One region of the Exiguobacterium sp. BRG2 genome, then DNA from elsewhere that is predicted to be linked to it. Evidence: a T-box and tRNA genes for the amino acid it is inferred to sense, from the RefSeq annotation. Region 1 holds a T-box; the other regions hold tRNA genes.

Region 1 (7,878 bases):
CGACGCGAAAAAGATCAACAATGCCGTCAAGGAATCGAAATTAAAAGTGAAGACACAGATCCAAGATGATCAAATTCGTGTCACAGGTAAATCGCGTGATGACTTACAACAAGTCATGCAGATCGTTCGTGAGCTTCCATTATCGGTCGACGTTCAATTCATTAACTTCCGTTAATCGATTGATCTGAACGCTCATATTCAAAAGATAGGCATAGCGCATTTTCGGGTATCTCCTTAACAAAGGAGTGGTCGATCATGCGTTATGCCCTTTTTGCGGATCTTCACAGCTCAGTAGCCGACACAGCGGCTGTCCTAGCTGACATACGACAGCTCGCTCCCGATGCGCATTTGTTCTGTCTTGGTGACGTTCATGAATGTCATGTCGGTAAAAAGCGAGCGAAGCGCTATTCCTTCGAATCGCTCTCCCTCGTCGTGACGCTTGATGATGATTTTTTAAACCTAATTGATTTTAAGATGTTACTTGGCAATCAAGAAGAGCGCATCCTGTCGCTCGTTCCACCGCAACTATCTCCTGTCATCGATGCGTTACGCGATTGCCCTCGAAAACAACGCATCGAGGGTGCATTATTGATTCATGGAGATCAATTGAATTGGTCCCGTGATTTTTTGCCCGATCTGTCACAGCAACGTGAACCAGTACTCTTTTTTGGTCATAGTCATATCAGAGGTTTGTTTCGAAATGGCATTGCTATGTCGAGCCCATTGTATCAATCTTTATCCATTAATAATGGAGGACGATATGCCATCAATCTAGGTCCTGTCGTGTTCGAACGAGAATGGTGTCTTTACGATTCAGAGCAACAATCGATCGTGTTCCATCGGGCAAACTAAGAAGATACGACAAAAGCCGTCGGGCACGGGGCTCGACGGCTTTTGTTTGTGCATCCTATTGATCAGAGATAACGGACAAGCGATGCCTTGACGACATCCACTTGTGTGAAGTTCGTCTCTTCCGCGAATGCTTCGATGACTTGACGGACATCCCCTTGACGACGAACGAAGCTCGTCGGAACTGGTGTTGTACCGACAAGTTGCTCATGCAAACTCGTCAATCGATGATCATCGATGATCGTCGTCATCAAATCAAGGAACAAAAGAACATGCAGACGGTTCAAATAATCCCATGGCTTGTCTTCCGAACGGAATTCATTACGAGCGAGCCATTTTTTCAATCCGATCGCATCGATTTGACTCAACGTCTCTGTCGTGCGCGCCGACTTCCAAAGCGTCAACAGTTCGCCGAGTTTTTTTCGTGTCTGTTTTTTACGCATGAAGAATTCAAAATTGTCTTTCGTGCGCAACGCGTCTCCTTCGATCGGAGCAATCAAATCAGCTTCCGGCGCCGTCACGAAATCGTGAACGAAATCGACAGACTCTCCCGGTAACCAAGCAGCGAGTTTCCCGTGAAAATCAGCCATGAAGGCGACGGTTTCTGCCAAAGGCTCCTGCTTCATCCGTGAAGCAGCTTGCTGTAATCGGTCTTTCGTCTCAGTCTTCATAATCTACCTCTTCTTATTCGTGGATTGGTCTTACATTTCTTCCGGAGCGCCGACACCAAGTAAACGAAGACCTTCTGTCAAGACGATCGTGACGGACTTGACGAGTGCAAGACGCGATTGTTTTGCTGCGTCATCTTCGAGAACACGGACGTGTCCGTAGTATTTATTAAAGCTTTGTGCAAGATCTAAGACGTAACGGCTGATGATTGACGGCTCGCGACGTGTGAATGCGCGATCGATGACCGTCGAGAATTGGTTCAGCATCGATACGACACCCCATGCATGATCATCGGCACTGCCAGCGAATGGTGTGCCATCATAGCTACCTTTACGGAGCAATGAGTGCGCACGAGCATTCGTATACTGGACATACGGTCCTGTTTCACCTTCGAATTTCAACATCTGCTCAAGATCGAACTCGATATTGTTCATCCGTTCATTTTTCAAATCATGGAAGATGACGGCGCCAACACCTACTTGACGAGCTGTTGCTTCGGCATTCGCTAAGTTCGGATTTTTTTCCGCGATGTTTTGCTTCGCGACGTCGATTGCTTCTTGTAGTACTTCTTCAAGCAAGACGATCCGACCTTTACGCGTAGACATTTTCTTTCCGTCTTTCATAATCAAACCGAACGGTACATGGTGCATTCCGTCGACATTCTCAAATCCAAGTTTCTTCAGGACTGCGAACAATTGCTTAAAGTGAAGCGCTTGTTCGCCGCCAACGACGTAGAATGCTTGCTCAAAACGGTACGTTTCGAGACGATAGACAGCAGCTGCTAAGTCACGTGTCGCATAAAGCGTTGCGCCATCCTTCTTTTTAATCAAAGCAGGCGGCATACCTTCTGCTTCGAGGTCGACGACCATTGCCCCTTCTGATTCGACGAGTAAATCTTTTTCTTCAAGCAAATCGATGACGTGTTGCATCTTATCGTTGTAGAAAGCTTCTCCGTTCAAGCTATCGAATTTAACTCCGAGCATCTCATAAACACGATTGAACTCAACAAGTGAGACTTCACGGAACCACGTCCAAAGCGTTGTTGCCTGCTCATCACCTTGTTCGAGTTTTTTGAACCAGAGACGTCCTTCGTCTTCAAGTGCCGGATTTGTTTCCGCTTCTTCGTGGAACCGGACATATAATTTCAACAATTCCTTGATTGGTTCTGCACGGACCGCTTCTTCCTCACCCCACATCGTGTACGCAACCATCAATTTCCCGAACTGTGTTCCCCAGTCCCCTAAATGGTTGACACCGACGACATCATAGCCTTTTTTACGTGAGATTTGGTTGAGCGCGTTTCCGATTACCGTTGAACGTAAGTGACCCATCGAGAATGGTTTCGCGATGTTTGGTGATGAAAAATCAGTGACAATCGTTTTTCCATTGGCTTCACTTGATCCGAACGCCTCATTTTCCGTCAGAACTTGGTTGACGATTTCTTGCGATACGACTTCCCGGTTCAAGAAGACGTTGATGTAAGGACCTACAGCCTGAACGTTTGAGAACAATGGCGCGTCGATTTTTTCTGCGAGGTCCGAAGCAATCATATTGGGTGCTTTACGGAATGCTTTCGCGAGCATGAAGCATGGGAATGCTAGATCTCCATGATCTTCATGTTTCGGTTGCTCGATTAGTTGTTCAATTTGTTCAATCGATAAGGCACCTTCCATGACTTGATGTAATACTTCTGCGTATTGCGTTTTATAACTCATCTTTATTTCCTCCTGCTTCACTGATTTTTGGCAATAAAAAACGCCCCTTGCGCCACGCGCAAAGAGACGGAATGACCGCGGTACCACTCTTCTTGGTGTCCTTTTGACACCCACCTTGTTCGGGGATAACGGGGTTCCCCCGGCTACGCCTTTTCCTTCAGGAATCGGGTAGCGTCTCAAAAGTGCGCTTCACGACCGGTTCGTCCTCAGGCTTCCACCATTCCCTGATTCGCTAGTTGACGAAAATCAACCGTTACTCTCTTCATCATCGACTGTATTCGATATCTTTCACATTATACGCAATTCTTTCTTTTCTCTCAACCTTATTTTTTTTGGTAAATGGCTTATCAAAATTTCCACAATTCGGGTATAGGAATAAAAGATACTTCTCAGGGGGAGGGATGTTTCATGCGCTACTACCAACAGGTAGCCCGGACGAGCTGGATCGTTTTCAGTCTCGTCGCCTTGACATTGTTATTGATTGGCATCGTTCATCCACCTACCTTCCCTCCTTCCATCTCCATCGTCAATACCCTTTATTTGTTTGGGCTCGTTCTCCTGTTTCAGTTCGATAATGTCCGTCGTGGCGGCATTTATTATACGTTTCAAGAAGGAATCATTTTATTTTTATTCCTCAATTACGGTTTGACGTACGCTTTGATTTTAAGCCAAGTCGGTATTCTCGTCTTTCAATTCATGTCTCACCGAAAAGCGATTCGCTGGAAACGTTTCGCCTATCTCTACCCAATCAACGCCTTGTTTGATTTAGTCTACATCTCGCTTCCGGTATTTGCGTATGAAGCGCTCGGTGGACCGATCGGCTCAAGCTTTACGTATACCAAAGCTCTGATTCCCTTCATCGGCTTTTTGATCACAGTCTTCCTTGTTTCTTACTTCCAATGTCTGCTCGTCAATCGCTTTCTTTTCTTGAAATACGATTGGCAACGTCTTGTGAAGCTTCAGTCCCTCGTTTACGGAATCAGCATGTTAAGTGCTCTACTTGGGATCTGGTTCTACGATGAAAGTCCTCTTGTCGCGGCTACAGTCTCCGCCTTGATTCTCTTTTTATTCAAACGTCTGTTGCAAGAACGTGGTGACTCACTTGAAGCAAATGATAATGCTAAACGATTTGATGATGCGAAGGAACACTTATTGATCTCCCGCTTCGAACGCGAGACGATCGACTCGTTACTTCTCGATTTACCGCATCTGCTACCGTTTTCTGAAGGCTGGATTTCGATTCAACAACAGCGGAAACAAGTCATCTATGACATCCGGACGAAGCAACCGATCGATGTGTTACCGCTGTTTCACTCTTTGACAGCCGACGATTTGCATACCCCGATCATCTATGGTCTTCGTTGCGACTGGGGAAACGATATTCAAATCGGATTGCCTGTCGATCGCCATTCAATGCTAGCAATTCCTTCGATTACGAGCGGAGAAGTCGATGTCTCGATCATTCTGTTCCATCAAGTCGCAGACGCCTATGATGCGACGAATGCCGACGAATTATCTCGTCTACTCCGTATCTTTTGTCGCGTCCTAGAACGCTCTCGTGAAACGGTTCAACTCTATACAGAAAGTCGGACTGACGCCTTAACGGAATTACCAAATAGTCGTGCCTTTTACGAACACGGTCGACAAGAATTCGCTGCTGATTGCTATCCGCTTTCCGTGATTCTGTTTGATATCGATCATTTCAAACGCGTCAACGATACGTACGGGCATAAAGTAGGCGATCTCGTCCTTCGTGAACTCGGTCGACGCATCCAGGTGATCCAACTGCAACATGATGATGTCTTCGCTGCTCGTTATGGCGGGGAGGAATTCGTACTTTTGTTGCGAAATCGTAGTCAAGAGGCTGCCATTCAGATTGCCGAGACGGTCCGCCATGCGGTCATGGATCGCCCCTTCCTCGTCGATGGTCACCGACTTTCCTTAACTATAAGCCTCGGAATTGATACAGTGGAAGAAAGATATCAACGGACGTTCGAAGAATCGCTACGTCAAGCCGATCATGCACTCTATGTCGGCGGAAAACACAACGGACGCAATTGTACCGCGCACTATGCAAATCTTTGAAAGGTCGTGACTCTATTGTCGATTACGGAAATTGAAATGACGCTACCGACATCACAAACCCACCGGACGATTCGAATTCATCGTCCGCCACATTTTGATCCTTCTGAAGCTTTACCAGTAATTTATATGCATGACGGACAAAACGTCTTTAGTGGAGAAACCGCCTCGTTCGGAAAAGGCTGGGAGATTCATCTTGCACTACAACAGACACAGATTCCGGCAATGGTCGTCGCGATTGACAGTCCAGAAGATGGAATGGATCGGTACGATGACTATGCTCCTTGGAGTGACGAAGCCTTATTGATGCGGAGCGCCTATCCTTCGCACCGGACGTCAATCGGTGGCAACGGTAAGGTCTATATGGACTGGATCATCCGCGAGTTAAAACCATACATTGATGCCAACTATGCGACACGCCCTGATGATACGACAATGATCGGCAGTTCGATGGGTGGCGTCATCTCGCTATATGGATTATTCGCGTATCCGGAAGTCATCACGCGCGTCGCTGCCTTATCGACTGCTGGATGGGCAAACTTCTCCTCACTCCTTGAATTCATCGAGCGCAGTCCGTCTCTGTCTGCAACGCATCGCTGTTATATGGACGTCGGCACAAAAGAAGTGAGTGGTCCGATGACCGAGACGGATTATTTACACACGAATGATGTCTTAGCGCGAGCGGTCGAACAGAAACTCGCTCAAAGTCGCTATACGATCATTCCGGAAGCAATTCATCATGAAACGGCCTGGGCCAAACGTTTGCCAGATATTTTACGTTACTTGTTCCCATCCTCTTGAATACACAAAAAAGCCGGACGGTTTCTATTAAAGAAATCATCCGGCTTTTTACGCGTGCCTTATACTAATTCTTCTTGTTGCTCTTTTTCATAACGGTTGCGCGGATGCTCCCGGCATTCATCGGAACACGAACGCATGACTTTTGGTTCGCATTCTTCACAGCAGAAGTGCTGTCGATTGCATTCCGGGTTTGCGCAATTAACGTAGCGCGTCTCCGGTTTTCCACAGTAGTAACATTCTGAGACGACAGAAGGATTGACGGCATTGACAGGAACTTGTACACGCTCATCAAAGACGTATAGTTCGCCTTCCCAGTCTTCTCCTTGTGTCTGTTCATCTTTTCCGTACATGACGACTCCGCCTTTAAGGTGGAAGATGTCATCACTCTGTTGCCGTTTACGGAAGTACGCCGTGAATTTTTCACAACGAACACCACCCGTACAGTATGTGAGAACCTTTTTTCCTTCAAACAAATGCTCGTTCTCGTCAAGCCACTCCGGGAATTCCCGTGAAGCATTGACATCCACTTTTACAGCATTCTTGAAGTGTCCGAGGTCGTATTCGTAGTTGTTGCGTACATCGAGAATGACGACGTCATCTTGTTTCATCATTTCTTTCCACTCTGCTGGTTCAAGATACGCAGCGTGTTCTTCTGGTACGTTGAATTCGTCCTCAAAACGCCATGTGACGAGTTCTTTTTTGTAACGGACGAACGTCTTTTTGAAGGCATGCTCCTCGACTTCATCGATTTTGAATTCGATGTCAGCGAATCGTGGATCCGCCGTCAAGTCCTTCATGTATTGTTCCGTTTGTTCGACCGTTCCAGAGAGTGTGCCGTTGATTCCTTCAGGTGCAATCAAAATCCGACCTTTGATACCGAGCTCTTTACAGTAAGCAAGATGCTCTTTTGTTAGCTGTTCCGCATTTTCAATTGGAACATACTTATAAAATAATAGTACGCGATAAGGTTTCATATTCCTCATTAGCCCCCATGTCAGTTTTTTGCAGTAAAACGAACGTTGGCAAACGAAGCGTCTAGCTATTGACTAGCTGGGAACGCCTGCAAAACGCACCCATTTAAGTATAATACCAACTCCCTTTCGAATGTACAATCCACAATTCCTGAATCCCTTTCAAGGAATTTCATTCCCTTTCTGAATCCGAAAGAGGTAAAATAAAACACAGTAGTACATCTCGCAAGGAGGATTCCGAATGCTCCATACACTTCGTGACTGGATCGAGCAGATGATTTTCTTTCTCCAAGACTTACCTGGAGGAGCTGCCACCGGTTTGATTGCCCCGTTTCTTGAGTCTCTATTTCCTTTCCTGCCACTCGTCCTGATCATTTCCGCGAATGCGGCAACCTATGGTTTTGGTATGGGTGTTCTCGTATCATGGGTCGGGAGCATGCTTGGATCACTCGTCGTCTTCGCTTGTATTCGATATCTATTTCGTCGTCCGGTCACGCGTTGGCTTGAAAAACACCATGCCGCGCAACAGTGGATCGAACGTGTTCGTCACATGAGTCCCATCTCACTCGGATTCTTTTTTTCGCTTCCATTCATGCCTGCGTTCATCATCACGTCCATTTCTGCCATGATTCAACTATCGCTGCGGACGTATTTGATCGCTGCTGGTGCCGGGCGTCTGATCGTCGTCATCATCTTCTCGCTAATCGGAAAGGAATGGTCCACGTTTCTTGAACGTCCGATGCGTCTTGTCCTTCTATTTTTGATTTTACTCGCCATCTGGGGAGTTAGTC
Region 2 (7,878 bases), on a different contig from region 1:
TATCCGGCGACGGAACGGACGATCACGTTATGTGCTGAGTTCGAGGACGGAACGATCGTCAAAGGTGAGTCGTTGATTCCGAAGGTCGGCAAGAAGATCGAACGGATCTTCCTTGAAGAACAAGACGTCCGTCCGGTACCGGAAGCGATTCAGGCGATTCTTGATGCCGACGTCATCGTCCTTGGTCCGGGTAGTCTCTATACGAGTATCATCCCGAACGTCCTGATCGATGAAATCCGGGAAGCGATCCAACAATCGCTGGCTCCGGTCGTCTATATTTGTAACGTCATGACGCAACCCGGTGAGACGACGGCGTTCACGGCGAATGAACATTTAGCGGCACTCGAACGCTTCCTCGGACAAGGCGTCGTTGATACGATCATCGTCAACAACGAATCGATCGATGCGAGTTACCTGAAGAAATACCAGAAGGATCACGCTGACATCGTCACCTATAATGAAAAACAATTCGAGCTCGCTGGCGTTGAAGTGCTTGCGGACGACATCGTCGATTACAATCATCACTTCATCCGTCATGACTCAGATGCCGTCGCAAGCCTCGTCATGCGAAAAGTGTTGTCGATTCGACGGATGCGTCAACTCGAAGGAAAGGAGGAGCTGACATGAGCTTTGCCTCAGAAGTCAAAAAAGAATTAACGCAGATTCCGATCACCGATCACGAGATGAAGGCGGAACTCGCGGCGCTTGCCCGGATGAATGGTGCGATCTCGTTCGGTCTCGGACGTGGTCTGACACTCGATATCTCGACCGAGAATGCCTCGATTGCCCGTCGGATCTACTCGCTTTTGAAAAAAGCATACGGGGTTCATCTCGATCTGCTCGTGCGGAAGAAAATGCGTCTGAAAAAGAATAATGTCTACATCGTCCGCGTCAAACAACAGGCGGATAAGATTTTGCAAGACCTCGGGATTTTAGGGGAAGGGTTCACGATGATTCGCTCCATCAGTGACACGATTCTAAACGATGAACGAAAAGCACGCGCATATTTACGAGGGGCGTTCCTCGCCGGAGGTTCGCTCAACAATCCGGCGACATCGTCGTATCACTTGGAGATCTTTAGCTTATATGAAGAACACAATGCGGCGCTCCGCGGTCTATCGAACGTCTTTGATTTGAACGCGAAGGCGATCGAACGGAAAAAGGGACATATCCTCTACATTAAAGAGAGCGAGAAGATTTCCGATTTCCTTAAGCTCGTTGATGCGACACAATCGATGCTACGGTTCGAGGACGTGCGGATCTTAAAAGATATGCGTAACTCGGTCAACCGTCTCGTCAACTGTGAGACGGCGAACCTTAACAAGACGGTTGGCGCAGCATTACGCCAAGTCGAAAATATTAAGTTCCTCGAGCGAACGGTCGGACTCGATGTCTTACCGGATAAGTTGAAGGAGATCGCGATCTTGCGCGTGACACATCAAGACGTCACGTTGCAAGAGCTCGGGGAGATGGTCGAAAGCGGCTCCATCTCAAAATCAGGGATCAATCACCGGTTGCGGAAGATTGATCAAATCGCTGAAAAAGTACGAAATGGCGAGTCGATGACAGGGGCCATATAAGAGGGTCGCTTGCGGGATGAACCATAGTCTACTATAATATATAGTCGATGCAACTAAATGTTCGAATTAAGGAGTTTTTGAAATGGCTAACGAAAAGAAACGTATTTCGCTGACAGTCGATGCGAAGTTTGATGAAGTGTTAACAAAAAAAGCAAAAGCAATCGGTGTACCGAAAAGTACACTCGTTGCGTTCGCAACATCTTTATTCCTGAAACAATTACAAGCAGAAGAAGAGCTTTCGCCACATGCGAACGCGATCTACTCGCTGATTCGTGAAAACCACGATATCGTTTCAGACATCACAGACTTGATCGACTGATCATCGCCCTCTCGTTCTATAAGGAACGGGAGGTTTTTTGTATGTAACGATAACCGACAAGGCTTCGATTTTCTATGGATACAAAAAAAGTGCCTCCCGAAGGAGACACTCTGGATGACTTATGCACGTTCCATGACGCGGTCGATGAGACCGTAATCAGCAGCAGCTTGTGCTGACATGAAGTTGTCACGCTCTGTATCGCGTTCGATGACTTCAAGTGGTTGTCCTGTGTTTTCAGCCATGATTTTGTTGAGGTGCTCACGCATTTTGATGATACGCTCCGCATGGATTTTGATATCCGATGCTTGACCTTGTGTACCACCGAGTGGTTGGTGGATCATGATTTCAGCGTTTGGTAACGCGAAACGTTTTCCTTTTGCGCCTGCTTGGAGCAAGAACGCACCCATCGATGCTGCCATACCGATACAAATCGTTGAGACTTGTGGCTTGATGAAGTTCATTGTATCGTAAATCGCCATACCGGCAGTGATCGAACCACCTGGGCTGTTGATGTAAAGCGAGATTTCTTTATCTGGATCTTCTGCTGCTAAGAACAGAAGTTGGGCAACGACTGAGTTGGCGACGTTGTCGTCAATCGCGCTCCCGAGAAGAATGATGCGGTCTTTTAGCAAACGTGAGTAGATATCGTAAGCACGTTCCCCGCGGTTTGTTTGTTCGATGACTGTTGGAATTAACATAGTCTTTGCCTCCTTATAGTTGGTATGTAGCTTCCTATTCGACTTATCCTTATCATAATCCTTTGGTCAATATTGGTCAAAAGATACGATGCGACTTTTAGGTATTTTTCCATTACAAGGGCAAATGAAACATATCAATATAGAAAAAAGGCAACGCCATTGCTGGCATTGCCTTGTAGTTGAATAAATGGTACACCCGGAGAGATTCGAACTCCCGACACCTGGTACCGGAAACCAGTGCTCTATCCCCTGAGCTACGGGTGCATCTGATGTACTGAACAATTAATAGTATAGCGACATTTTTTCAGAAAAGCAATAGGGAAGGATGACTTTTCTTTTCCTGAGCGGTTGGAGAAAGGTTCAGAGCATGTTTTTTAAAACGTTTCTTCTATAATAAGAAGTGGAGGAGGGGGAATCGATGGATCAACGCCAGGAGCAGACGCAACAGATGACGTTATCGGCGTCACAACAATATCAGTTACATGTACTTGAGCAACCAGCGGCAGAGCTCGAGGAGGAATGGCGACGGTTGAAACGACGATTGCATCGTCATTACCCGAATCAGGTTTCGCTAGAGGTCGAGCAGATGGCAGGACATTTGGCCTCCTATGAAGACGAGCTTCTTGCACAAATACGTTTAGAATCAGTCAGACAGGAAATAGGATATATGGCGGAACAACTCATCGTGTATTTAGAAGCGGACGGTTTATTGCGGACATCGGACGAGCAGCTCGCTGCATCCTTCTCGACCGATGTCGCAACGATTACAGAAGCACGGACACTCTTACAACAATGTGAACCAGTCGGCATCGCTGCCCGCTCGGAGCGCGAGTGCCAATGGTTACAGGCAATTGAGCTAGACGACGCGGAATTGATCGGACTGACGGATCAGTTACGACATGAACCGGCGAGTCAAGTGTTCGCGCAGTTCAGTGAACAGGATCGAGCACGGTTGCGAAAACGATTGACGCGCCTGAGCCGGACACCGGATCTTCCTAAAGAAGAACGACCGGTCATGGCAGAAGCACGGATTCACCTGTTAGATGGAAAACTTCAGATTGACTGGATGACACTCGACATGGATCAGAAGTGGCTCGGATTAAAAGAGGCAACGCCTTTTTTGCGCGCGTACGAACGACGTCGCGTTACGATGCATGCCATCCTCTCGGTCTTGCTTGAGCGACAAGAACGCTGGTTCAAGGGAGAACTGCATCTTGAGCCACTGACGAAAAAACAAGTCGCTGAGGCGACGGGGCATCATCCGTCAACGATTGGTCGAGCGATTGCTGCGAAGTATGTCGAGACGGTTAATGGTCTCGTTGCTTTAGAAGACTTGTTCGTCTCACGGACGACAACCGGAGATTCGAGTTTTTTAATTAAACGGCGGATCGCCGAATACATTCAACATAGCGATCGTCCGTTAAGTGATCAGCAATTGACGGATCGTCTGCAAGCAGACGGTCTGACAGTCGCGCGACGGACGGTTGCGAAATATCGGGCAGCACTTGGTTTAACGAAAAAAATGATGCAGCAAAGGAAGGCGCAATCAGAATGGGATTAAAACGACACAGACACTTAACACTCTATTCACGTCCGGGATGTACGCTATGTGAAGAAGCCGCCATCTTACTCGACTTCGTACTCGATGAGTTTCCGGAATGGACATTCGAGGAAGTCAACATCGATCAGGATGAAGCGCTCAGTCTACGGTTCTTATATGAAATTCCGGTCGTCATGCATGACGAGGAAATCTGGAGTTATGGCAAATTTGATACGGAAACGATAAGAAACCGCTTACTTCAAAAAACTTGAGAAACGAGACTTGCAAGGCGAGAAATGGACTGTTATGATAACGGTGTACCAAGTGGGACACGTTATGACATGCGGGACAAAAAGCGTCCAGCTACTTGAGAGGAGAGGGAAATACATGATTCGGCAGTTAGTCCAGATCCAAAAACGAATCGTGCCTGATCTGATCGAAGAAATGCAGACACGCTACGACATCCTTCATTATGTTCGACTGATGCAACCGATTGGACGACGTACGCTTGCGACAAGCCTTGGCTTGACGGAACGCGTCTTACGGCGGGAAGTTGACTTCTTGAAGCAGCAAGACCTCTTAGAGGTCGCGACGCAAGGGATGTCCTTGACAGATGAAGGACGAAACGTTCTTCGCAGCATGCACAGCATCATGGGAGAACTCGCAGGGATCTCAGACATGGCGAAAGCCTTAAAAGAGAGACTCGGAGTACGGGACGTCGTCATCGTACCGGGTGATTCCGATGAAACCTTCTGGGTACAACGAGACATGGGGCGGGCGACCGTCGCACGACTCAAACGAGAGCTTTCTTCAGACCATCACAATACGATCGCTGTCACAGGCGGTACGACGATGGCTTCCGTCGCGGCGATGATGTCGCCAGACAAGGAACACCGTCCGATGACATTCGTTCCGGCACGCGGAGGACTGGGAGAAACGCTCGAATTACAAGCGAACACAGTATGCTCACGGATGGCGTCACGCGCTCAAAGTGATTATCATCTGCTTCACATCCCCGACATGGTCAGTACAGAGACGTTCGTCAAGATGATTGAAGAGCCGAGCATAAAAAATGTGCTTCAAATGATTAAAGATGCTTCAATCGTGGTACATGGAATTGGTGAGGCGAAAACGATGGCAAAACGTCGTCGCGCGTCTGAGGATCTCCTGACCCGACTGGAACATGAACAGGCAGTAGCGGAAGCATTCGGATATTACTTCGACCGAGACGGGAACATCGTGCACCGGGTCAAGACGGTTGGTCTCCAACTGGCTGACTTGAAGCAAGTCGAACACGTCATCGTCGTCGCAGGTGGTCATTCGAAGGCAGAAGCGATCAACGCCTATGTCAAACAGTCGCCGGACATCATCCTGATCACGGATGAAGGCGCAGCAGCTTCGATTTTGAAAGGGTAACCCCCTTTTGAATAATAGATAACTCGCTTTACATTAAAAGGAGGAAAATTATCATGGCAGTAAAAGTTGGTATTAACGGATTTGGACGTATCGGACGTTTGGCACTTCGTCAAATTCTTCAATTTGATGGAATCGAAGTAGTCGCGATCAACGACCTTACAGACACTAAAATGCTTGCACACCTTCTCAAATATGATACGACTCAAGGTCGTTTCGACGGCGAAGTTGAAGTACACGATGGTTACTTCCTCGTCAACGGTAAAGAAATCAAAACACTTGCTAACCGCAACCCAGAAGAACTCCCATGGGGCGAGCTCGGTGTTGACATCGTTCTCGAATGTACTGGTTTCTTCACAGACAAAGAAAAAGCTGAGCTTCACTTGAAAGCTGGCGCTAAAAAAGTCGTTATCTCTGCACCTGCAACTGGCGACATGAAAACAGTCGTCTTCAACACGAACCACGAAATCCTTGACGGAACTGAAACAGTTATCTCTGGTGCTTCTTGTACTACAAACTGTCTCGCGCCAATGGCTAAAGTTCTCCAAGATCAGTTCGGAATCGTTGAAGGTCTCATGACTACGATTCACGCTTACACTGGTGACCAAAACACACTCGACGCTCCACACCCTAAAGGTGACTTCCGTCGTGCACGTGCGGCAGCAGCAAACATCGTTCCAAACTCAACTGGTGCTGCAAAAGCAATCGGTCTCGTTCTTCCAGAACTTCAAGGTAAACTTGATGGATCTGCACAACGTGTACCAGTCGCTACAGGTTCACTCACTGAGCTCGTAACTGTACTCGACAAAAAAGTTTCTGTAGAAGAAGTTAACGCAGCAATGAAAGCAGCTGCTAACGAGTCTTACGGTTACACTGAAGACGAAATCGTTTCTTCTGACATCGTTGGTATCTCTTACGGATCACTCTTCGATGCAACACAAACTAAAGTCATGACAGTCGGCGACAAACAACTCGTTAAAACAGTTGCTTGGTATGACAACGAAATGTCTTACACTAGCCAACTCGTTCGTACACTCAAACACTTCGCAGAAATCGCTAAGTAATTCGAGCAATTAAATAGCAATTGAATAAGAGCGGAAACGATATCAGTCTCCGCTCTTATTGCGGAAAAAAGCGGGAGGGGCATTCGCCCCTCACTATACGTAAGAGACGGAGGACGAATGTATGAATAAGAAATCGATTCGCGACATCGATGTACAAGGAAAACGCGTATTTACACGCGTGGATTTCAACGTACCGTTGGAAGACGGTAAAATCACGGATGACACACGGATCCGTGCTGCACTCCCAACGATCAAACACTTGATCGAAGGCGGAGCAAAAGTCATTCTCGCTAGCCACATGGGTCGTCCAAAAGGCGAAAAGAACCCTGAGTTCTCACTTGCACCTGTCGTAGCACGCCTCAGCGAATTGCTTGGTAAAGACATCAAGCTCGTTGAAGAAGCATACGGTCCAGTTGCAGAAGAAGCAGTCAGCAAACTCGAAAACGGCGATGTCGTCGTCTTAGAGAACGTTCGCTTCTACCCTGGTGAAACGAAAAATGACGAAGAGCTCGCTAAAGGATTCGCGAAACTCGCTGACGTCTTCGTCAACGACGCGTTCGGCGCAGCACACCGTGCACACGCATCGACAGAAGGTATCGTACACCATGTCGACACTGCAGTTGCCGGTCTTCTCATCGAAAAAGAACTTCAAGTTCTCGGTAAAGCTCTTTCTAACCCGGATCGTCCGTTCACGGCAATCATCGGTGGTTCGAAAGTAGCGGATAAAATCGGTGTCATCGATCACTTACTCGACATCGTCGATACGTTGATCATCGGTGGCGGCTTATCGTACACGTTCCTCACTGCTCGTGGTATCGAAGTCGGTACTTCACTTCTTGAGGTCGATAAAATCGACCAAGCGAAGGAATTCATGAAGAAAGCAGAAGAAAAAGGCGTTAAGTTCCTCATGCCAATCGACTGTGTCATCACGAAGGAATTCGGAGAAGAAACATATGTCGGACCACGTGACATCACAGAGATCCCAGCAGATCACATGTCACTTGATATCGGTCCAAAAACGGTTGAACTCTATGCAGAGGCAATCAAGAACTCGAAACTCGTCGTCTGGAACGGACCGATGGGCGTATTCGAACTCGATAAATACGCAAACGGTACAAAAGGTGTCGCGCAAGCTCTTGCGGACAGTGATGCGTACTCAATCATCGGCGGTGGCGACTCAGCTGCTGCGGCAGAGAAATTCGGTCTTGCTGACAAAATGAGCCACATCTCTACAGGTGGTGGAGCAAGTCTCGAATTCATGGAA
Region 3 (7,878 bases), on a different contig from region 1:
GTTTTGCAGAGACGGATGCCTATGGTCATATGAATAACAGGGTACCGTTCATCTATTTCGAGGACGTTCGGACATTGATGTTAGAGGAGACCGGATACTCGCTTGCAGAAGACGGGATCATCGTCGTTGCGGATGCCCAGTGTAATTACATTCGCCAAGTGTATCCACGGACACGTCTCGCCGTCTATGCGTACCCAGTACATGTCGGAAGTGCATCGTGTGACGTCCATTATGCGGCATTTGATGAACAGGGTGAATTGATGTTCACAGGACGGACATCGATGGTACAAATCAATCGTGCCGGGAAAGCATTCCCATGGAGTGAGGCATATAAAAATTCCTTGCAGAATCGATTCGAATCCGTTATCATTTGATAATGAGTTCACATATTCGAAAACGACTCACTAGTACGTTATTAGTGAAGGGAGATTTCTTAATCATGGAAAAAACATTCAAAGTCATCGCGGATTCAGGCATTCACGCTCGTCCCGCTACTCAGCTCGTCAACACAGCTTCTAAATTCCAATCAGACATCAACTTGGAATACAACGGAAAGACTGTCAACTTGAAGTCAATCATGGGTGTTCTTTCACTCGGAATCGCGAAAGATTCAGATATCAAAATCGTTGCAAACGGTGACGATGCTTCTGAAGCAATCACGACTCTTTCAGATATGCTGACTAGCGAAGGTCTTGCTCAGTAATCCTGTAATCGTACATTCTCGGACGCCGGTCTTGCACCGTCGTCCTTTTTTGTTACCATAAGATTGATAGAAAGAGGTGGAGAAGAGTGAATCGAGCGATTGGAGTACTGGATTCCGGAGTCGGTGGATTGACGGTCGCACGTGAATTGATGCGACAGTTGCCTCATGAGCGAATCATCTATGTCGGGGATACACTACGTTGTCCGTATGGTCCGCGTCCAGAAGAAGAAATTCGTGAGTTTACGTGGGAGATGATTGATTATCTCGTACAACAAGATGTGAAATTGATCGTGATCGCCTGTAATACAGCTACGGCTGTCGTCTTAAAAGAAGCGCGAGAACGTTTAAATATACCTGTCATCGGTGTCATCGATCCGGGTGCCCGTGCAGCAGTCAAGGTGACACGTACGAAACGAATCGGTGTCATCGGAACGAAGATGACGATTACAAGTAATTCCTACGAGAAGGCATTACGACATGTCGAAGGACAAGTCGTCGTTGAATCGTTAGCGTGCCCGCCATTCGTTCCGCTCGTCGAGTCGATGCAGACGGATGGCGCATACGTCGAACGTGTCGTGGCGAATACGCTACGACCTTTGATGAATTACGATATGGATACACTAATACTCGGGTGCACCCATTATCCGCTTTTAGCAGATGTCATTGGACGGGTCATCGGACCAGGCGTTCAACTCATCTCTTCAGGGGATGAAACCGCACTCGAAGTAGCAGCACTACTTGACTACAACACGATTTCAGCAGATGTGACACAAACACCAGAACATCGTTATTACGCGACAGGCGATATCCGCTCATTCGACCAAATTGCAACGGACTGGCTCGATCAGCCCATTCATGCGGAGCGCATCGTCCTTGGAACGGAGGAAGATTAAATGCGGACAGACCAACGAACGGCGGACGATCTCCGTCCAGTACAGTTATCAGTTGACATCAATAAACACGCGGAAGGTTCGATTTTGATTGAACTGGGTGATACGAAAGTCCTCTGCACGGCGACCGTCGAGGAAAGGGTACCACCATTTCTACGTGGAAAACGCCAAGGCTGGATCAATGCGGAATATTCGATGTTACCGCGGGCAACCGCTCAGCGGACTGCACGAGAAGCCGTTCGCGGCAAACAGACGGGGCGGACGATGGAAATCCAACGTCTCATTAGCCGATCACTTCGGGCGGTCGTCGATTTAGAAAAACTTGGTGAACGGACGATCTGGATCGATTGTGACGTCATTCAAGCTGATGGCGGAACACGAACAGCATCGATCACCGGTGGATTTTTAGCACTCGTTCGAGCTATCGATCAACTGATTCAAGCGGGAAAATTGACCGATACACCAATCAAAGAGGGCATCGCCGCCATCTCAGTTGGAATCGTCGGATCGAATGCCTTACTTGATTTATGCTACGAAGAGGATGCTGCAGCTGAAGTCGACTTCAATCTCGTCATGACGTCATCCGGTAAAATCGTCGAGATGCAAGCAACAGGAGAAGAGTCGACCTTTTCCCGTCAAGAGATGCTCGAAATGCTCGAACTTGGGGAAAAAGGTATTAAGGAACTGATTGAAACCGGTCGCGAGGCACTCGGTGTTTCGTGGTGGTATGTAGGAGAAGAAGTGGGGGAGCATAAATGAAAGTCATCGTCGCAACACATAACGCTGGTAAAGTGAAGGAACTCGAAAGCATGCTTGGGCGTCTCGGCTATACAGTCGAGTCGTTACTCGATCATGCGGATGCTAAAGAAACGGATGAGACAGGTGAAACATTCGAGGAGAATGCACTCTTAAAAGCAACAGAAGCAGCAGCCTACTTTGGTCACGCAGTACTTGCTGACGATTCAGGTCTTGAAGTCGATGCTTTAGATGGCGCTCCAGGTGTCTACTCGGCACGCTTCGCGGGTCTTGAAAAGTCGGATGCAGCGAACAACGCTCTACTACTTGAAAAGTTAGAAGGTGTTCCGGAAGAGGAGCGGACGGCACGCTTCGTTTGTGTACTCGCGCTAGCAAAACCAACAGGCGAAACATTGACGGTACGCGGAACAATGGAAGGGCGAATCGGTTTTGAAGCAAAGGGATCGAACGGTTTCGGTTATGACCCATTGTTCGTCACGGCAAGTGGACAAACGGCTGCTGAGTTGACGAAAGAAGAAAAAGCGATGATCAGTCATCGTGGCAATGCATTGCGCAAGCTCGAACAGGACTTAACTACTTTCCTAGGAGTGTGATGAAAATGAGAGCGTTGATCGTTAGTGATAGCCATGGACTAGAACAAGAACTGCTTACGATATTCGAACGGCATCAGGACGTGGATTTGGCTTTTCATTGTGGAGACTCTCAATTGACGCGCGACATTGAATCGTTATATCCATATCGTGTTGTACGGGGGAACTGTGATTATGGACACGATTTCCCGGAAGAAGTCACGTCGGAAATGGACGAGCATAAGGTCCTCTGTGTCCACGGACATCGTCAGGACGTCAAATATAGCCTAGATGTCTTGCAACATCATGCGAACGAAAAGCAAGCTGATATCGTTTTGTATGGTCATTCTCATGTTGCGAAGGCGGAGTATCGGGATGGTGTGTTATTCATCAATCCAGGATCGATTCGGATGCCACGCCATCGCCCAGACAAGACGTATGCGATTCTTGAAGTAGAACAAGACCGCTATTCTGTCGATTTTCTTGACATGAACGGGGATCGCGTCAATGCACTTCACCTCGACGGAACATTTTTGTAATAAAATAAATGCAATCTTTGTAATGTGATTGACACGAAAGAATTGTTCTAGTATAGTTTATTCGTGTTGACACGTCCCAATAGCTCAGCAGGATAGAGCAACGGCCTTCTAAGCCGTCGGTCGGGGGTTCGAATCCCTCTTGGGACGCTATAATTAAAATAGAGACTGCCCTTACGAGGGCGGTCTCTTTTTTTTATTTCAATTTTCGCTTATAATTAAGGTATCATGAACTTGAAAGGGATGAAAGCGATGTGGAAGAAAGTTGGAACAGTCCTGTTACTCAGTACGTTTCTTGTAGGATGTAGTGAGATTTCAAATACAGTTGATGATGCAAAACAACAGGTCAACGATGTGAAAAATAGTGTCGATTATGCTGGAGAACTTCAAGGGATTGCGAAAGATACCGCACAAGTCACGTCCGACTTATCTTCTTCTTTGAATGAAGCGGCTACGAAAGCACGCGAATCCACGAATCCGGAGCAAGCGCTCGACCAACAAATCGAAAAGTTAAAGGAAAACGGAACGATTGATCAGTTCAATCAAGAGCTGGACCAAATCGACCAACGATTGGCGGGACTTGAAAATCCACCGCAAGAGTTACAAAATTTAAGTGCAAAGCTCGAGCAGTTCGTGAATCAATCAGAAGACATCACACGACTTCTTGAAACAGACGTCTCTCTCGATACATTAAATCGTCTCGGTATCGAACAGGCAGGGAAATTACAAGATGCGATCACAAACTGGACGTCTTTGCTCGATCCGTTTACGAAATAAGTAGTTGAATGAAGGAGTGCAGGAATATGGAGACATCCCGCTGGATGGAACACGAACTAGAAGCAGAACGAGCTCGGGTCCTCCGTTTGCCGGCAGCTGAACAAGAACGGCTGGTAAAAGAATTAGAGACTGACCAATTGATAGGAGAAGATGTATTATACCGACTCTATGTCATCCAGCCGTTTTTACTGCATGACCGTGAACGATACGAGACTGTAGCAGAACGTTTTCTTGAAGTCGAGGGTGTGGAGCAAGTGCTCGCACTCTTTCTTTATGAACTCGGAGAACGGTATCCAATGAAGCTCGCTCTACGCTCGGCGTCACCGTATCTGCCGTATGGACTTGCGCTTCGATTAGACGAGATTAAACAGCGGATGACGGTGCGAGAACAAAAGACGACACCGGTTCAAAAAAACAATGTTACTCAGAGTGCCGTAACTTCTGGAACGGCGTTGATGCATGTGTTGCAACATGGAAGCTGGGTCGAACAAATGCGCCATTTGGCTGGTGCTGAATTCGAACGGACACCTGCGCTCTTTGACTACATTACACACAAGTATCTTCGTGCTCAGGATACAGAACATCAAAGCCTAATCGTCATCGATCAGTTATTAGGAAGTGTGATTGAGCATCTGTCCTATCCGGCAGACATTTATGTGCCGCATTTAGATGTACACTGGACGATCTCGACGCGTCAGGATTTAGAAGAAGTGCTGATTGCACATCAACAGGAACAACAAGCGTTACTCGCATCGATGCATACATTAGAACGAATGGATCCTTTTCGAGCCTTGCTCGTCTTGCGTTCGGACCAGTTGATTCATCTTGAAGAACGAGAAGCAATCGGGTCGGATATGGAGAAATGGCTCCTCGCATGCGAAGAACTAGCAGGGTTGTCGTTTGAAAAAGAAGAGCCGGAACGTGTCTTAAGTCCGCTAGCAAAGCGATTATATCAGGGAGTGCATATCCTCTATCCGGAAGTCATCGCATTCGAGCAAATTTACTTCGATTGAGACATCCGGAAACGATTCGTTCAACAGTGGTAATCGTCAGAACGATTGTGCTATAATGTGACTTGTTGTACACACATGTACGCTAATTGACAATTTTGGAGGGACTCAGCATGACTGCAAAATGGGAAAAACAATCAGGTAGCCTCGGCGTCCTCACGTATGAAGCGCCTGCTGAAGCATTTGATAAAGCGGTAGACCAAGCGTTCAAGAAAGTCGTTAAGACTTTGAACACACCAGGTTTCCGTAAAGGAAAAATGCCACGCGCAATGTTTAACAAAATGTACGGTGAAGAAGCACTGTACCAAGATGCACTCGATATCCTTTATAAGGACACAATCGAAGGTGCAGTCGTCGAATCAGGAATCGAGCCAATCGCGCTTGAAAACATCGACGTTGAAACACTCGAAAAAGGCAAGCCAGTCGAATTCAAAATCACGTTCGTCATCGAGCCAGAAGCTACACTCGGTGAGTACAAAGGTCTTGAGTACACAGCAGTTGAAACGAACGTTACTGACGAAGACGTCGACGCTGAACTCAAAACATTGCAAGAACGCGGTGCAGAACTCGTCGTTAAAGAAGATGGCGTCATCGAGAATGGCGATACAGTCGTATTCGACTTCGCAGGTTTCGATGGGGAAAACCAATTCGACGGCGGAACTGCTGAGAACTACTCACTCGTCATCGGTTCTGGAAACTTCATTCCTGGATTCGAAGAGCAAATGATCGGTTTAAAAACTGGCGAGCAAAAAGATCTTGAAGTGACATTCCCAGAGGAATACCACGAAGCATCACTCGCTGGAAAACCAGTTACATTCAAAGTAACAATCCATGAGGTCAAAGCGCAAGAGCTCCCTGAATTGACAGATGAGTTCGCAAAAGAGATGGATGAAGAAGTTTCTTCACTCGACGAGTTGAAAACAAAAATCCGTACGCGTCTCGAAAACACACGCAAACAAGAAGCTGATGCTTCAATGCGCGATGAGTTAGTCGAAGCGGCTACGAAAAACGCGACAGTTGATCTTCCAGAAGTCATGGTCGAAAACGAAGTCGAGCGTATGGTTCAAGAGTTCACACAACGTATTCAATCACAAGGCATCGACCTCAACATGTACTTCCAGTTGACTGGAACGACAGAAGAGGCAATGCGTTCTGAAATGAAAGAGCAAGCGGAAGAGCGCGTTAAGGCACGTCTCGTCCTTAAGCAAATCGTTGCTGACGAAAAAATCGAAGTAACAGATGAGGAAACTCAAACTGAACTTCAATCAATGTCAGAACTCTACAACATCCCTGCAGATCAACTTGAAACGATGCTTGCACCACAAGGTGGTCTTGAAACGCTTAAAGGCGATCTTCAATTCCGTAAAGCTATCGATGTTCTCGTCGACAACGCAAAAGCAAAATAAGCCATTTCATGGTTTTCGATCGACTTCAAGCCCAATTTCTGGTCTTGGAGTCGATTTTTTTGTACGATAGGTCAAACAAGGACAAACAATCCTTGGTTCAGAACATCAAACTGTAAATCGTTCGTCCAGGATTTGAAAGACTTTCCTTGTTCATGCTACAATCATAAATAGTAAAACGTGAGACGGGATGCTACAGGCATCCATACAATTTCCACGTTAAAGGGGTGGACCTTTATGTTTAAATTCAACGAAGAAAAAGGTCAGCTAAAATGTTCTTTCTGTGGAAAGACACAAGAACAAGTACGCAAACTTGTTGCTGGACCTGGCGTTTACATTTGCGACGAGTGTATCGAACTCTGCAATGAAATCGTAGAGGAAGAACTCGGTACCGAAGAAGAAGTCGAGCTGAAGAACGTTCCAAAACCGCATGAAATTCGTACGACACTTGACGATTATGTCATTGGTCAAGAGAAAGCGAAGAAATCGTTGTCTGTAGCGATGTACAATCACTACAAGCGAATTAATGCTGGTGGTCGCGCAGATGATGTCGAGCTCTCAAAATCGAACATCGTCATGATTGGACCAACAGGTAGCGGTAAGACACTTCTTGCCCAAACGATGGCACGTATCTTAAACGTACCGTTTGCGATTGCAGATGCAACAAGTTTGACGGAAGCCGGTTATGTCGGTGAAGACGTCGAGAATATCCTGTTAAAACTCATTCAAGCAGCTGACTATGATGTCGAGAAGGCTGAAAAAGGAATCATCTATATTGATGAAATCGATAAGATTGCTCGTAAATCAGAAAACCCGTCAATTACACGTGATGTTTCTGGTGAGGGTGTCCAACAAGCTTTACTGAAGATTTTGGAAGGAACTGTTGCAAGTGTACCGCCACAAGGTGGACGCAAACATCCGCATCAAGAATTCATCCAAATCGATACGACGAACATCTTGTTCATCGTTGGTGGAGCATTCGATGGTATCGATCAGTCGATCAAACGTCGTCTCGGTAAAAAAGTCATCGGCTTCGGAAACGATTCAGAGAACCGTAACCTCACACAAAAAGAAATTCTAGCAGCCGCATTGCCAGAAGATCTTCAAAAGTTTGGTTTGATTCCTGAGTTCATCGGTCGTTTGCCAGTCATGGCAACACTCGAGCCACTCGATGAAGAGGCACTCGTTCAAATCTTGACGAAACCGAAAAACGCCCTCGTGAAACAATATAAGA

What was found. The T-box of region 1 lies ahead of argS (arginine--tRNA ligase). A T-box ahead of a tRNA ligase gene usually reads a tRNA of that ligase, here a tRNA-Arg.
Region 2: it encodes a tRNA-Arg, which carries the amino acid that the T-box ahead of argS (arginine--tRNA ligase) is inferred to sense. The anticodon was not compared.
Region 3: it encodes a tRNA-Arg, which carries the amino acid that the T-box ahead of argS (arginine--tRNA ligase) is inferred to sense. The anticodon was not compared.

Annotation. Positions count from the first base shown of each region.
Region 1 covers NZ_JAUZUW010000006.1:36,342-44,219, forward strand. The annotation lists gene Q9R23_RS09495 (YajQ family cyclic di-GMP-binding protein) at 1-175, shown strand, start outside; gene Q9R23_RS09500 (metallophosphoesterase family protein) at 256-852, shown strand; gene Q9R23_RS09505 (hypothetical protein) at 915-1,520, opposite strand; gene argS (arginine--tRNA ligase) at 1,551-3,233, opposite strand; T-box leader at 3,293-3,511, opposite strand; gene Q9R23_RS09515 (GGDEF domain-containing protein) at 3,642-5,318, shown strand; gene Q9R23_RS09520 (alpha/beta hydrolase) at 5,334-6,116, shown strand; gene trhO (oxygen-dependent tRNA uridine(34) hydroxylase TrhO) at 6,176-7,090, opposite strand; gene Q9R23_RS09530 (TVP38/TMEM64 family protein) at 7,329-7,878, shown strand, end outside.
Region 2 covers NZ_JAUZUW010000008.1:120,335-128,212, forward strand. The annotation lists gene Q9R23_RS11570 (gluconeogenesis factor YvcK family protein) at 1-627, shown strand, start outside; gene whiA (DNA-binding protein WhiA) at 624-1,580, shown strand; gene Q9R23_RS11580 (hypothetical protein) at 1,663-1,899, shown strand; partial or broken gene clpP (ATP-dependent Clp endopeptidase proteolytic subunit ClpP) at 2,019-2,603, opposite strand; tRNA gene Q9R23_RS11590 (tRNA-Arg) at 2,786-2,861, opposite strand; gene Q9R23_RS11595 (RNA polymerase factor sigma-54) at 3,016-4,158, shown strand; gene Q9R23_RS11600 (glutaredoxin family protein) at 4,149-4,409, shown strand; gene Q9R23_RS11605 (sugar-binding transcriptional regulator) at 4,525-5,553, shown strand; gene gap (type I glyceraldehyde-3-phosphate dehydrogenase) at 5,607-6,614, shown strand; gene Q9R23_RS11615 (phosphoglycerate kinase) at 6,736-7,878, shown strand, end outside.
Region 3 covers NZ_JAUZUW010000003.1:219,419-227,296, forward strand. The annotation lists gene Q9R23_RS06150 (acyl-CoA thioesterase) at 1-374, shown strand, start outside; gene Q9R23_RS06155 (phosphocarrier protein HPr) at 440-703, shown strand; gene racE (glutamate racemase) at 790-1,596, shown strand; gene rph (ribonuclease PH) at 1,597-2,352, shown strand; gene Q9R23_RS06170 (XTP/dITP diphosphatase) at 2,349-2,942, shown strand; gene Q9R23_RS06175 (metallophosphoesterase family protein) at 2,948-3,457, shown strand; tRNA gene Q9R23_RS06180 (tRNA-Arg) at 3,531-3,604, shown strand; gene Q9R23_RS06185 (hypothetical protein) at 3,707-4,231, shown strand; gene Q9R23_RS06190 (hypothetical protein) at 4,258-5,244, shown strand; gene tig (trigger factor) at 5,355-6,647, shown strand; gene clpX (ATP-dependent protease ATP-binding subunit ClpX) at 6,882-7,878, shown strand, end outside.